Regions from separate parts of the Massilimicrobiota sp. An80 genome, predicted to be linked through region 1. Evidence: a T-box and tRNA genes for the amino acid it is inferred to sense, from the RefSeq annotation. Region 1 holds a T-box; the other holds one or more tRNA genes.
The links. A T-box is a leader RNA that pairs with one kind of tRNA and senses whether it is charged. The one in region 1 lies ahead of serS (serine--tRNA ligase), so its partner is inferred to be a tRNA-Ser.
Positions count from the first base shown of each region.

Region 2: it has a tRNA-Ser gene. The T-box ahead of serS (serine--tRNA ligase) is inferred to sense a tRNA for this amino acid. The anticodon was not compared.

Region 1 is NZ_NFHI01000006.1:48,184-56,547, forward strand. It holds gene B5G32_RS02975 (Bax inhibitor-1 family protein) at 1-244, opposite strand, end outside; gene B5G32_RS02980 (nucleoside deaminase) at 344-787, opposite strand; RNA gene ffs (signal recognition particle sRNA small type) at 804-891, opposite strand; gene B5G32_RS02990 (Cof-type HAD-IIB family hydrolase) at 1,240-2,016, shown strand; gene serS (serine--tRNA ligase) at 2,110-3,387, opposite strand; T-box leader at 3,429-3,618, opposite strand; gene B5G32_RS03000 (GNAT family N-acetyltransferase) at 3,656-4,150, opposite strand; gene B5G32_RS03005 (dicarboxylate/amino acid:cation symporter) at 5,154-6,497, opposite strand; gene B5G32_RS03010 (DUF4230 domain-containing protein) at 6,576-7,187, opposite strand; gene B5G32_RS03015 (DUF6054 family protein) at 7,320-7,661, shown strand; gene B5G32_RS03020 (immunoglobulin-like domain-containing protein) at 7,729-8,364, opposite strand, start outside.
Region 2 is NZ_NFHI01000005.1:73,501-81,864, reverse strand. It holds gene B5G32_RS02675 (AI-2E family transporter) at 1-95, opposite strand, end outside; gene B5G32_RS13765 (hypothetical protein) at 145-282, opposite strand; gene recD2 (SF1B family DNA helicase RecD2) at 325-2,517, opposite strand; gene mnmA (tRNA 2-thiouridine(34) synthase MnmA) at 2,517-3,650, opposite strand; gene B5G32_RS02660 (ROK family protein) at 3,776-4,696, opposite strand; gene B5G32_RS02655 (RluA family pseudouridine synthase) at 4,749-5,729, opposite strand; gene B5G32_RS02650 (NUDIX hydrolase) at 5,962-6,492, shown strand; tRNA gene B5G32_RS02645 (tRNA-Asp) at 6,568-6,644, opposite strand; tRNA gene B5G32_RS02640 (tRNA-Ser) at 6,675-6,765, opposite strand; gene B5G32_RS02635 (6-phospho-beta-glucosidase) at 6,857-8,185, opposite strand; gene B5G32_RS02630 (aminotransferase-like domain-containing protein) at 8,313-8,364, shown strand, end outside.

The DNA of each region.
Region 1 (8,364 bases):
AAAATGATAATTCATCTATAGGTTTGTCTATCTTTTTATTTAATATCCATACAAATGCGATTTCAATAATAACTGAAATTATTAAAACTGGAAAATAAAAAGGTATTAAAGCATAGATAATCCCAGAAAAAATCACTAATATGGAAGTTATAGCCGTTATGCCTACGCCAAAGAAAACCCATTTGATAACTTCAGACAAGAATTTTTCATAATTCATTTGTTTCGTTAACATCTTTTGATCCATATATCTCACCTCTAAATATAGTATATCATATTGATATGGATAAATGATGAAAGTCTATAAGATAATATCAAAACATATGCTTAAGATAAAAAATCTGCATTAATGATTTCTTTTTCCTTTAAAATATTGGGACAATAATAAACAGCATTGTTTTTCTAAGATTCCTGAAATCACTTGAGGCTGATGATTAAACTCATGATTTGCTAAAAAAGTTGATAATCCATGCCATCGTTGTCCTTTAGCAGCAAAAACAACTTTTTCTATACGACTTTGAATAATAGCTCCACTGCACATAATACATGGCTCTAATGTTGAATATAATGTACAGCCATCTAAATGCCAATTGCCTAATTTTTGACAAGCTTCTCTAATTGCAATCATTTCAGCATGTGCCGTTACATCATGGGTAGATTCTTTTTGATTATAAGCCTTTGCGATAATCTCACCATCTTTGACAATAATAGCTCCAATAGGCACTTCATCAATGCCTCTTGCTAAACAAGCTTGCTGATAAGCTATTTTCATATATTCTTCATCACTCATAATCTCACTCCTTAGAAAAAAAGCCACTACACATAAACGGACATTCTTAATGCTGCTACCTTCCGGTCCTGACATGGTTCGAAGCCGCCTATTGTAATGGCAAAATCTATTATAGCATATTTCTTATACAAATCAATAAAAAATTCTATTTCCCAATAAATCCATCTTTTCCTTTATAAAACTTCAACTTTTGATGATAAGTTAAATAATTCATGTTCTATTGTTAATGTTTTAAATCACTACGATAGTTTTAAAAAGGATACTGTTATTTCATATTCTTCTCAATATTAAATAACCTTCTAAACACCAAAATTATCTAAATGATATCTTTATGACTGTCTTGAATATAAATTTGATATGTACGAATATTCAAACAAAATCATTATTTATCTTTATATATAAACTTAAAAATTATACAATAATATATATCACTCAATATAAAGGAGATTTATATGAAAACAATAAAAATCATTTTTTTTGATATTGATGGAACACTTATTGATATGAATAAAAAACAAATATCTCAAAAAATGCTTGAAACATTAAAAAGATTAAAAGAAAATCAAATCAGAATCTGTTTAGCAACTGGTCGAACACCCATGAGTTTACCACATTTTGATGGGATTGAATTTGATGCTTTCTTAACTTTTAATGGTTCTTATTGTTTTACAAAGGATCAAGATATTTCAAACTTCCCTATTCCATCTTATGATGTTCAACAAATTATTCAAAATGCCAAAAAACTACATAGACCATTATCCATTGCTACAAAAAACAGAATTGCCAGCAATGGAAAAGATGATGATTTGGTACAATATTTTGACTTTGCCAAAATGAAAGTAGAAGTTGCTGATGATTTTAATGAAGTCGCTAAAGATGAAGTTTATCAAATAATGGTTGGTTGTAGAGAAAAAGATTATTCAATTCTTATGGACAATGTAGAAAATGCTAAAATTACAGCATGGTGGGATAGAGCAGTTGATATTATTCCTGCTCAAAGTGGTAAAGGTATTGGTATTCAAAAAATTCTTGACTATTATCAATTAGATGCATCACAAGCTCTCGCTTTTGGTGATGGAAATAATGATATAGAAATGTTACAAACAGTAGGGACAGGTGTTGCAATGGGAAATGCTTCATCACAAGTGAAAGAGATTGCTGATGATATATGCGGTCATGTATGTGATGATGGTATTTATCACTATTGCCTTTTACATCAGCTTATATAAGATCTAAGCTGCATCTTTGCAGCTTTTTTATATCTTTATAAAATAAAAAAATGCCCCGGATTTTTATCCAGGACACCCTGTCATTTTTGAATCTTAACCAATTCTTTCTTTTCCACCCATATATGGTCTTAAGACTTCAGGAATAGAAATACTTCCATCTTCATTATAATTGTTTTCAATAAATGCAATTAATGCACGTGTACTTGCTAGAACAGTATTGTTAAGAGTTGCAACATAATATGTTCCTCTTTCACCTTTTGTACGAATACCTAAACGTCTAGCTTGCGCATCTCCTAATGTAGAACAAGATCCGACTTCAAAATATTTCTTCTGTCTAGGTGACCATGCTTCTACATCACAAGATTTAACTTTTAAATCAGCTAAATCTCCACTACAACATTCTAGTGTTCTTACAGGAATATCTAAACTTCTAAATAATTCAACAGTATATGACCACATTTTATCATACCATTCCATAGCTTCTTCTGGTTTACATAAAACAACCATTTCCTGTTTTTCAAATTGATGTACACGATAAATACCACGTTCTTCAATACCATGAGCACCAACTTCTTTTCTAAAACATGGTGAATATGAAGTTAATGTAATTGGTAATTCTTCTTCTTTAACAATCTGATCTTTAAATTTACCAATCATACTATGTTCACTTGTTCCAATGAGATATAAATCTTCACCTTCAATTTTATACATCATAGCATCCATTTCTTCAAATGACATAACACCAGTCACAACATCACTTCTAATCATAAATGGAGGAATACAATAAGTAAATCCTTTATCAATCATAAAATCTCTGGCATAAGATAACATGGCTGAAGAAAGTCTAGCAATATCACCCATCAAATAATAGAAACCATTACCACTTGTTCTTCCACTTGCTTCTTTATCTAAACCATTTAATTTTGTAATAATATCAGCATGATATGGAATTTCATAATCAGGAACAACAGGATCTCCATATTTTTGAATTTCAACGTTTTCACTGTCATCTTTTCCAATAGGTACACTATCATCAATAAAGTTAGGAATTTTCATCATCACTTCTTTTAATTTTGGACCTAATTCAACTTCTTTTGCTTCTAATTCTTTTAAAGTATCAGCCATTTCACTGACTTTTCTTTTATTTTCTTCAGCTAAATCTTTTTTCCCTTCACGCATAAATTGTCCAATTTCTTTAGATAATGAATTACGCATAGCTCGAAGTTCACTTGCTTTTGTCAGAGCTTCACGATATTCTTTATCTAATTCAAAAGCTTCATCAACTAAATGTAAACGATCATGCTGAAATTTCTTTCGCATATTTTCTTTTACAGCTTCTGGATTTTCTCTTAGTATAGCAATATCAATCATTTTTCATTTCTCCTTTTTCAATAAAATAAAAAGCACCTTTCACAAGGGACGAATTTATCGTGGTGCCACCCTATTTCTTATCAAACTGATAACTTTTATGAGATAACGGTTCAACCGGAAGTGATTAGCTTCTCTTATTGGTAGATTTCAATGTTTCCTCATACTGATTTACACCAACCATCAGCTCTCTATCATGATTTCACATTTACTTATCCAATGCAACGATTTGATATACTGATTATAGCATAAGACTTGATAATTTCAATAATTATTTAATCAAAGAATACATTATCATGTCATGAAACTCACCATTTTTAAAGCCGTTCTTACGTAAAATACCTTCTCGTTCAAAACCACATTTTTCTAAGACTCTTTGTGAGGCTGGGTTATAATCAAAAGGAGCCGCAAAAATTCTCTCTATATCACTATGTTCAAAAACATATTGACATGTCTGTTTCACAGCTTCACTCATAATACCTTTTCCCCAATAAGAATATCCTAAATAATATCCTAATTCTGCACTTCTACGATAAATATCATCTTGTCTTAAAACAGAAATACTGCCAACAACATGTCCTTCATATTCAATCGCAAAAGCAAAGATTTCATTTTCATCAGCAGATAACATAGCATCTATATAATCATAGGCATCCTGTAAATGATATGGGTAAGGTATACGATCTGTTAAATTATTTAAAACTCTTAAATCATTAATAGATTGTTGTAAATCTTGAGCATCTTCTCTTTTCCATTTTCTAATCAAACAAGTCATCCTCATAACACCTCTGTTTCTTATAAAAAATTATATCATTTTTAATAATTACAAACAAATGAATCAGTATATTGACAATTAAAAATGCATAAACTATAATGAAAATGTAAAAAGAGCAACCGATAAACGGTTATGCCTTGGATTTTGTGAAGTAAGAATAACTACCTCAACTTTTCCAGAGACAGAGGTAGTTATTTTTTTATGCTCTTATCAATAATAATAAGAAGCATTTTCACAATCAAACTTATTAATGTCACAAGGAATGTCAGCATTCCTAATACTATCGTGATCATTTCATAAGATGTCATGTCAATCACCTCCGCCATTCATATTTCCATCAAATTGATGGATATCTATGTTAACGAAGGATTACGTACCTTCGATCAAGACGACCAAGGCATAACCACCTACCGCTATTGTTGCTCATATGCATTATATCATTCATAAATATCGTATTCTATAATGTTTAGAAAGAATGATTTTATTTTTAAAATTTACTTTTAGCAAATATCATTCTTTGTATATTGACTTCTAAAATAACATAAACTATAATGTAATTGAAAAGGAACAGCCAATAAGCGGTTATGCCTTAGATTTGTTTGAGAAAAATAACTATCTCAATTTATCCTAAGCACGAGGTAGTTATTTTTTGTACTCTTATCAATAATAATAAGAAGCAATTTCACTATAACACTTATCATTGTCATGATAAATGTCAGTATGCCTAACATTATCATGACCATCTCATAAGATGTCATGTCCATCACCTCCGTCTTTCATATTTCCATTTATTAAATGGATATCTATGTCAATGAAGGATCACGTGCCTTCGTCCCACGACTAAGGCATAACCACCTACCGTTATTGCTGTTCCATCTGCATTATATCAATATCAAAAATTAGATTCTATATTATCTAGAAAGTGTAGATTTATTTTTGACATTTACTTTAAGCAAACACAGTAATTAAAAAAGTAAACTCAATTTGAGTCTACTTAACTATGATAAATATCTTCATCTAACATATTTTCTTTTTTACCAACAATAACAGAAGTTGCCGAATCTCCAACAACATTTAATGATGTCACAAGCATTTCAATTGGTCTATTGATTGCTAAAATTAATGAATAAGCCAATAATGCCCCATCATTTGTATATCCCATACCAGTCAAAATAGTAAATAAGATAACAGCTCCTGCTCCTGGTGCAGCAGGTGTTCCTACTGATGCAATTAAAGCAAGAAATGCAATGACTGCCATAGATGTTAAAGATACATCATAACCAGAACTTGCTGCAATAAAGATAGCTGCAATAACTTGCATGATGGCTGTACCATCCATATTGATTGTCATTCCTAATGGTAAAACAAATGAAGCTATTTCATCACTTACACCCAATTCATGAACTGTTGTTTCTTTATTTAATGGTAATGTTGCTGCACTTGATGATGTTGAAAAACCAAATAAAGCAACTTTTGGTATTTTACGCATAAATGGTTTTGGATTGATTTTTCCCATCACCATTAAATAGATAGGATAAGCTATAAACAGATAAACAAACAAAGCAAATAGAACTGTTAAGACATAAGCTAAAGCAGGTAATAAATAATCAATTCCATAGATTGCAAATGTTCTTGTTAATAAACAAAATATTGCATATGGTGCACATTTTGTAATTACAAATGATAAACAAACTGAAATAATATCACTACATTCAATTAATAATTTCTTTAATGTTTTTGTTTTATCTTTTAATTGATTCATCGCAAGTCCAATCGCTACTGCTAAGAAAACAACTGCTAAAACATTCCCGTTATTTGTAAATGCATTAATTAAATTATTAGGAATCACTGATACAATGATATTTAATGGATTAGAACCTACAGCTCCTTGTTGAATCACTAAGTTATCAGCATGTACAGCATTAAATGCTCCTAAATGATAAACAATTGAACCAATAATACCAGCCCATATTAAAGCACAAACTGTTGTTATAAGGAATGTTCCTATTGTTTTAGAAGAAATTCTTCCTAGCTTCTTTGTATCAGTAATAACACAAATAGCTAAAATAATAGACACAAATACCATTGGAACAATAATTAATTGTAATGCATTTACAAATAATTGCCCTACAATATAAAATATCCCAATTGCATTATTAGCACCTTCAGCTGTAATGTCTTGGAATAATACATTATTAATAGTATTCCATAAAGATTCCTGTCCACTTGCTAATAAGTTTTCTCTTAATAAGATACAACCTAATCCAGCAACCAAACCACAAATTAAAGCAATAATCATTTTCTTCGCTAATTTCTTACCACTTTGTTTTGATTTCATATATAACCTCCCACTTATCTCCAAACTTCTAACATTATACTATAAACTTTACATATTTCAACAAAAAATGACAGAACTTTAAGATTCTGCCATCTTTATTTCAATTTTATAATCATCTGAAGATGAATACATTGATTCTACAAATGTTTGTATTATTTCTTTAGCTTTATTTTGAGCTTCTTCCAATAATCCTTTCTCTTGTGCTTTACTTTCCATGCTCTTTTTTTGATCTATCGCAAATTGATTATAATCAGTAATACTAATCTGATTAAATATATTTTTTGTTTCATCAAAAACTTCAATACTTTCCTGATCAATTTCATGAGATAGGATTTTAGCTTGTGGTATTGTTATATCAATATTTTGACCATGAACATTGACTTCTACTAAACTCATATCAATACCAGCCTTAATTTGACCATCATATGATAAAATGAAACTCTTTGTTGTAAAAGGGACTTTCCAACCATAAAAAGTCGCCTGGTTTTCATATTTTCCCATATTGGTATAATTATATTCTACACTTGCTAGTTCGCTAATACCTTGAATTTGTTGTGACAATAAATCACTTGTTATAGCTGTTGGTTCTTCACCACTTGGCCATACTTTTCCAACAAAAAAGAAAACAACTGCTATCACAACAATAACAATAATATTTTTTAAAGTTTGACTAATTTGTATTTTTTTCATTCATTTCACCTACTTACAAACATTGTAGAAAAGATCAAGATATTTGTCAAATATTGTTGAAATGATATGAACATATAAAATACACATAATTTTCAAAACTTCATGATAATCTATAAATAAGGAGGTATGATCATGGCTAAATATTCTTGTGAACTTCATGGTTCTTTCAATCATTTCTGTCAATTTTTAAAAAATGAATTAATAAATTCAAGTTTTTCAGCTTCAATAGAAGATGAACATTATTATGATATACACGATGTTCATGTTGGTATTTTAATATTAGAGAGATATAGTTATACAGGAGGAAACCGATTAAGCTTGTCTATTACTATAACAGAATATCAAAATCATATTCAGGTCACTGCCATTAGTTCCGGTGGAAGTCAAGCAATGTTCTTTAAAATTAATACCTTTGGTGAAGATGCTTTTTTAGATAAATTTAAAGAAGCTATTAAAAATTATAAAAACAAATAATTTAATACATTTTATTTGAACATCATTCTAAAAAAAGATTTCTACATAATTGAAGTAGAAATCTTTTTTACATTCCTAATGATGCTATATATGATTGCAATGATGATTCACCAAGTACACGTACTCGTGGTAATTTTGTTGGATCCTGACCTTTTTTTACTTTTCCATACTCTGTTGTAAAAGCACATAAAATTCCAGCTTCTTGAATAGCTTGTTGTCCTTGTACTGTGACATCTCCATATGGATAAGCAAAAGCTTCTGTATTTTCAACAATATTTTGAGCCTTTAATAAATCTTCTTTAATTTGTTCCATATTTAAAGCACTGATAATACCACCATGTCCAATATTTCCTCCACCTTTATGCATATCATACGAATGAGATTGAAAAGTAATATACTCACTGGCATATTTTTTTACTTTTTCTTTTCCATTTTGAGATGCAATAATAAATGAAGTTGCTGGAATCTGATATTTTTCTAATAATGGAATACCATACTTTAAAAACCCTTTTTGTCCATCATCAAAGGTTAAAATAACACTTTTCTTTGGCAAATCAATTTCACCTTTTATATAAGCTGATAATTCCTGATATGATGGAAAATAAAAATCTTGTTCTTTTAAGTATTTTAATTGTTCTTCTAATTTTGAATCAAGAATATAATTTGTATTTATCGTTTTTGGTAAATCATCTGGAGTATAGAC
Region 2 (8,364 bases), on a different contig from region 1:
AATGATCCTATACGAAATAAAGTATAAACATAATAAAGTAAAATAGCACAAATACAAAAAATGATGAGAGAACGAGCGATATTATTTCTTTTCATTTCAACCTCCACGACAAGAAAAGGACTACAATGAGTCCTTTTGTACTTCTTAAAGTTGTTCCTTAATCGCTTTTTTGGCTTTATGAACAGTATGTTCGATGTTATCGGCACATGGCATATCACTCATCATAATCATTGCCGCAGCAACAATTCCTGCCGAGAAAAAAGCAACAGCTAATTTTGACATGATTATTCACTCCTTTAAAAGTACAATCTTAGTATGTCCTGATTATTCAAAATCATACAAAGAAATTTCAGGAGTTTCGTTCATTCTTGAAATCAATGTCGTTTTCCTTCGATCATCTTGTTCTCGACCAATTCCATATTGAAAAGCCTGATGATTTCCTAAAAACCATAAAGACTGTTTTGCTCGTGTTAATCCTGTATAAATCAGATTCTTTTTCAACATAATATAATAGTCTTTTAAAACAGGCATAATGACAATTTTAAATTCATTTCCCTGTGATTTATGAACACTCATGCAATAAGCATGTGTCAATGTATAAAATTCCTGTGGCGTATATTCAACAATAGTTCCATCAAAATCAACAATCATCATATCTGATAAATATTCAAAATTATCTTTATAACAGATTTCTACCAATGTTCCTATATCACCATTAAAAACATTATCTTCAATACGATTTTTTAACTGTAAAATCTTATCGCCTTCTCTAAATAAACGTTTACCCACACGCAGTTCATTTTTAAATCCATCTTGAGGATTAAATAATTCCTGTAGACAATCATTTAAAGCATCAATACCAGCAACACCATTATACATTGGTGCTAAAACTTGTATATCATGCACATCATAGCCATCTTCTAATGCTTTTGTGACTAATACACGTACATACTTGACAACATCATAGGCGGCACATGTTTGAAAATGAATATCCTGATACTTTGAAAATAAAGTTTCATCATATTGATTATTGCGAATACTATGGGCTAATTGAACAATACCACTTTCTTTGGATTGACGATATATGTGATGTAAAGCAATGGTTGGGATACGCTGACAACTGATGAGATCATTTAAAACACGACCAGGTGCCACAGATGGCAATTGCTGATCATCTCCAATCAAAAGAATCTGACTGACTTTTTGACAAGCTAACAAAAGATGTGAAAACAATAAAGAATCGACCATTGAAAACTCATCAATGATCAATAAATCCACATCTAATGGATTTTTCTCATTAATCGCAAAAGTATTTGTATGTAAATCCCATTTTAATAAACGATGAATGGTACAAGCTTCCACTCCTGTCACTTCAGTCAAACGTTTAGCTGCTCTACCAGTTGGTGCAACAACAGCTAATTTTTGATCAGGATTTAAACGCTGATAGATTTTAATCATAGCATTGACAATCGTTGTTTTTCCAGTTCCTGGCCCACCTGTAATAATCATAGCTGACTGTTTTAAAAAGAGTGTCATCGCTTCTTTTTGAAAATGATCATATTGAATAGATAACTCTGTTTCTAAATCTGCAATAATGGTATCAATTTCCTGCTGATCATATTCATACAAAGGCGCATGAAGCCATTTTTGAAAGATTTTTGATATTTGTATTTCACTTTGATATAAATCATAAGGATAATAACGATCATCTTCCTGAATAATTTTACGTTGTTCAAGAACATCCTGCAAAGCTGTTTCAAAACTTTCATCATCAATTTGAGGAATATAGCGATGAAATCTTTTCACGATAGCCTCAAAGTTATGATATGTACTTCCATCTTGAAAACAGGCTTCTTTTAAAGCATAAACAATAGCTGCCTGAATACGATGATGATCATGTTGATCAACACCTATTTTCAATGCCAGATCATCTGCTGTTTTAAAACCAATTCCATCAATATCATCAATTAACTGATAAGGATTATTCTGTAAGATATCCAATGTTTTTTCCTGATAGACAGCTTGAATTAAAGCCAGATGACGTGTTGAAATACCATGTCCCATGAAAAACATCAAAACTTCCTGATCGAAATCCTGGGAATTTAACACACTCGCAATCGTTTCACGTTTGGTTTCATTCATACCACGAACATGATCTAAAACATGCTTATCTTCTTTAATCTTACTTAATGCATCTTGACCCAAAGCTTCCACAATAGCACTGGCCTGTTTTTCACCAATCCCTTTAAATAAAGGACTAGATAAATAGCGAATGATTTCACTTTCCTCATTCGCTAAAACAATCTCATAAGATTGAATCTGAAATTGTTTCCCATATTTAGGATGAATCACATAATCACCCTGAAAATGATATTTATCCTGTAGATTTACATAACTCATATAACCCGTTGCCAGAATTGGTTTATCTTCCTGTTCACTATCAATCAGACAGACAATAAACTTTGTATCCTCACTATAAAACCTAATACGTTTAATAATTCCCGTGTATTCTAACATTATAAGTATGTAATCTCCTTATCATCTTTATACACTTTATCAATCGTTCCTCCACCAAGACAGACATCACCCTGATAAAAGACTGCTTCCTGACCAGGCGTTACAGCTTTGACAGGTTGTTTGAATGTCACATAAAGTGTTGTTTCATCAACAAAATGAATCGAAACTTCATTATCTTTTTGACGATATCTAAATTTGGCTGTGCAATCATATTCTCCCGATGGTTTTTGACTACCGATCCAATTGACATCCGTAATTAAAGCACCTTCGCTCATTAACCATTGATTCTGATCACCTTGGCACACATATAAAATATTATCATCATACTTTTTACCCACAACAAACCAGGCATCACCTGGACCACCAATACCTAAACCTTTACGTTGTCCAATTGTATAATACATAATGCCTTGATGTTCACCGACAACTTGACCAGTTTCAATATCTATCATCTTTCCAGCTTTGGCTGGAATATAATTTTTCAAGAACTCTCTAAAATCTCTTTCTCCAATAAAACAGATTCCTGTACTGTCTTTTTTATGAGCCACTGGCAAATTTAAATCTTCCGCCAATTGTCTGACTTCTGGTTTGGTCATATTTCCAATTGGAAATAATGAAGACTGTAGTTGAGATTGATTTAACTGACATAAAAAGTATGTCTGATCTTTATTAGAATCAATTCCTCTTAACATAATAGAATCTTGTCCATCATGATGTTCCACACGTGCATAATGTCCTGTCGCAATATAATCGGCCTCAATAGATTTGGCATAATCTAAAAAAGCTTTAAATTTAATATGTTTATTGCATAAAATATCAGGATTAGGCGTTCTCCCTTTAGCATATTCTTCTAAAAAATATGTAAAAACATGATCCCAATATTCCTTAATAAAATCAACACGTCTTAATTCTATTCCTAAATGCTCAGCGACTTTTTTTGCATCATTATAATCTTTTTCCTGTGGACAGATATCATCGTCATTTGTCGGATTTCCTAAAATATCATTATTTAATGATGAATCCCAGTTACGCATAAAAACGCCAATAACTTCATAACCTTGTTGCTTTAAAACATAAGCTGCAACTGCACTATCTACACCACCACTTAAACCTAATACAACTCTTTGTTTCATAGACGCCTCCTTCTTGCATATTCTATCATTTTCTTCAACAATTATAAAGTAAAAATAATGGAATACTCATATAAAAATAAAACTGATAAAGAGCATCTCACTCTATATCAGTTGTCATATTACCATTATTTTAATTTTGACATTGGAAGCATGGCTGCACCAATAGCACCACAATCTTCTAATTCTCTTTCTAAAATAGGGATATGTCCTCTCATACCAATATGAATTTTCGCATTGAATTGTTCAACAAGTTGATCATAGAAGTATTTTTTAGATTTCATAACCCCTCCACCTAATACAAAACAATGTGGATCAACAGTATGAGCAATATCTGCTAACATAGTAGCAAGTTCACTGACACATTCATCAACGATACCTTTTGCTTTGATATCACCTTCATCAGCTAATCTGAAAACATCTCCAGCATGATTGACACGATCTTCACCTAAGATTTCTTTTCCTTTACGTGTAATAGCTGTACCACTAGCTTCACCTTCTACAGCTCCAGGGTTTAAACCTCCGAATTTATATCCGTTGTTTTTCACAATAATATTTCCAACTTCTCCAGCATGTCCTCTTCCACCAGAAACAAGTTGACCATTCACAACAAAAGCTCCACCAATTCCAGTTGAAATTGTCACATAATAACATGTTGGTTTTCCTTTACCAGCACCTAATAAAGCTTCTGCTAATCCAGCAACATTAGCATCATTATCAATAAATACAGGTAAGTTAAAACGACTTGAAAGCTTTTCACAAATAGGATAATTTTCAAATCCAGGTAAATTTGTTGCCATAATCATGACACCACGTTCAGTATCTACAGGTCCAGGAACACCAATTCCAATCCCCTGAACATTATTGATACCACCACAAATTGAATAATCTAAACTTTCAATTTGTCTTATAATTTTTGAACAAACATAATCTGGTCCATTTTCTCTTTCTGTTGCATCTTTGACTTCACTATATGATTGTCCATTTTCATCAACCAAAAGAGTACGTACGTTTGTTCCACCTAAATCAATCCCAATATAATATTTCATCTTAGTTCTCCTTCCTTGATTTATATTTATTATACAATAAAATCAACTGTTTTCATAGATTCTTTTCATGAAACAATGCATTTTTCAAAACTTCTAAGTTTTGTGGTAATGGACATGTTATGACATGATCCTGTAAGTATTTTAAAGAACCTATCGGTTTAACAAAACAGATGGAATAGGCATGTAAAAATTGATTTTGAAAATGATAAGTCTTTTTCAAATAACGATTCAATTCAAAATCTCCATATTTACTATCTCCAATCACTGGATGTCCAACACTTGATAAATGCAGACGAATCTGATGGGTTCTTCCTGTAATGATTTTAACTTTCAATAAAGAATATTTTTGATTAGATTTAATGTTTTCAACAAGCGTATGCATCTTTAAAGCCCCTTCAGTTGAAGGTGATACCATTCTTGCAAGTGAGCGATCGCTATCTTTTTTCATATATCCAATCAACTCACCACTAGGCATATAGCCTTTACAGATTGTCAGATATGTCTTGTCAATGCAATGACGTTTTTTCATCATCTCATTTAAATCCTGCAAAGCACGCATCGTTTTTCCAAAAATGACAATGCCACTGGTATTGCGGTCGAGACGATGGACTGGTCCAGGAGTAAATCCTAATGTCTGTTGAGGATCATATTCTCCTTTTTGATGTAAATAAGTTAAAACCTGATTTGATAATGTATTGACATCTTCATGAATATCTTCATGAACCAGCAAGCCAGCTGGTTTATTGACAATCAATACATTGTCATCTTCATATAAAACATCAAAAGTAATTGGTAAATCAAAGATACTTTGAGGTTTTGTAAGCTCTAAAAAGCGATCTTCATATAAAAATAATTCTACCTGATCCCCTTTTTTTAAAATATAGTTTTCTTTCACCCTGACACCATTAACTTTCACATCTTTTTTTCTTAACATTTTATAAATCAGCTGTGGCGGTGCCTGACACAATAATTTCTTTAAATATTTATCTATTCTTTGGTTTTCATAATTTTCATCTATCATTAAAGTTTTCATTTCATCACCATTTTCATTCTATCAAAATTTCTTAAAAAAATACACATTTTTATTTGAAAGCCTTTACATCTCTTAAAACTCTGTTATAATTATTTATGTTAAGTGGTTGTCACTTAAACATACCCCCCCTATTATCACCCTAACGTGTAAATAATAGAGATAGAAGAAAGTATGCTCCCCCGCATACTTTCTTTTTCTATTTTATGTTATAATATGGAGGAGGTGAAAAATCATGGAAAAAGAGATTCAAAGAACACTTATTTATGATGGTAAAATTATGCAAGTCACAAGAGAAGAAGTCGAATTAGAAAATGGTGAACATGCCTATCGTGAAGTTGTTTATCATCATGGTGGTGTTTGTATCTTAGCTGTTAAAGATCATCAAATCATTCTTGTGAAACAATTTAGATATCCTAATCGTATTCAAACTATTGAAGTGCCTGCTGGAAAGTTAGAAAAAGATGAAGATCCACAAGATTGTGCCTTTCGTGAATTAGAAGAAGAAACAAATAATCGTGCTCGTGACATGAAATTTATTATGAAAGTTTTACCTTCTCCAGGCTATACAAGCGAATGGCTTTATCTTTATGAAGCAATTGATTTTGAAGAAGTCAATGATGCTTTAGCTGGTGATGATGATGAGTTTATTGATATTATCAAGATGGATATTGATGAAGCTTATCAAAAAGTATTAGATGGTGAAATCGTTGATGCAAAAACAGTCATTGCGATTATGTATGCCTATCAAAAAGATCATCAATGATAAAGTGGTAAAGCCACTTTTTTCTTTTATAAACAAAAAAAACTATTCCATGATGGAATAGTTATCATTTTATATTGGCGGTCTGGACGGGGCTCGAACCCGCGACCTCCGCCGTGACAGGGCGGCATTCTAACCAACTGAACTACCAGACCAATATAACAACTGCCAAGGGTTTACATAAATGGCGGAGACAGAGGGATTTGAACCCTCGCGCCAGTTTCCCGACCTACACCCTTAGCAGGGGCGCCTCTTCAGCCTCTTGAGTATGTCTCCTTCAGTTGCCTAACTATAATAACATACCTTTTTAAAGATTTCAATACTAAAATGAAAAAACTTTATACAAAAAAGAGTTAGCGAACTAACTCTATTTATTAAAGAATTGTGGTAAATAATCTTTATGTGCTTCTAATAATTCATCAATCACAATATTAGCAATTTCATCACTTGGACATAATGGATTCATATTTAAAGCTGTCACTGCTAAATCACGATCACCTTTGATGGCTGCTTCAATAACTAAACGTTCAAATGTTTTCATCATATGAACATATCCACTAATTGGTAATCTTAAATCTCCTGTTGCGATAGGTTGTGGACCATCTGCAGTAATACGACAAGCCACTTCTACTGCACTATCCATTGGTAAATCAGCAATAGCGCCATTGTTTCTGACATCTACATATTGAATATCACCTTTATTTGTATAGATAGAAGCAATTAAATTACATGCTGCATCAGAATATTTAGCACCTCCACGCATTGCTAATTGTTCTGGTTTTTCCTGAAGTTCTTCATGACTATATAATTCAAATAATTCTTCTTCAGTCTTGCTGACAACTTCTCCACGAACTGTTCCTGTTTTCAATTGTTCTAATTCTTCTTCTAATTGTTCTTTTGTAAAGAAATAGTAATTATGATATGGACAAGGAATGGCTTTTAATCCTTTGATAAATGATGGAGAGTATGGTAAAGATACGAAGTTTTTCATTTGAATTGTATCTTCAGGTTTCAAATATGCATATTTATGCAATAATTCATCAAAACGTGAAACCCCATCAACAAAAACATCAGTTGTAAAAATAAAGTGGTTAACCCCTTGAACTTCCATTGTCACTTGACTTTCATCAACATTTAACATTTTTGCAAAACCAGCAACCATATTCACTGGAACATTACAAAGTCCAATGGCTTTTTTAAAGTTTGTATAGCGTAAAATAGCTTCAGTCACCATTCCAGCTGGATTTGTAAAGTTGATTAACCATGCATTTGGACATAACTCTTCAATATCTTTAACAATATCTAAAATCACAGGAATTGTACGGAAAGCTTTGAACATTCCTCCAGCTCCATTTGTTTCTTGTCCAATTAAACCATGGCTTAATGGAATTCTTTCATCTAATACACGCGCTGGTAAACGTCCAATACGCATTTGTGTTGTGACAAAGTCTGCATCTTTCAAAGCTTCACGACGATCATAACTTAAAATGACTTTCATTGGTAAGCCTGCTTTTTTAACCATACGCTTTGCCAACGCGCCTACTGTTTCTAATTTTTCACGTCCTGCTTCAATATCCACTAACCATAATTCTCTAACTGGTAAATGATCATATCTTTTAATAAATCCTTCTACTAATTCTGGAGTATAACTGCTTCCTCCACCAATTGTTACAATTTTAACACCATCTTTATTCATTTTGAGTACCTCTTTCTTCTTGATGATTTCATTATAAAATAATTATTCAAAAAAGCAATACAATGAATTGTTAACTATACCGGTATAGTTTAGAATGTGATATACTATCTTTAAGGAGTTGATCAATATGACCAAATATGAACGTTTAGCTCAATCATTAGAACAAGATATCATGCAAC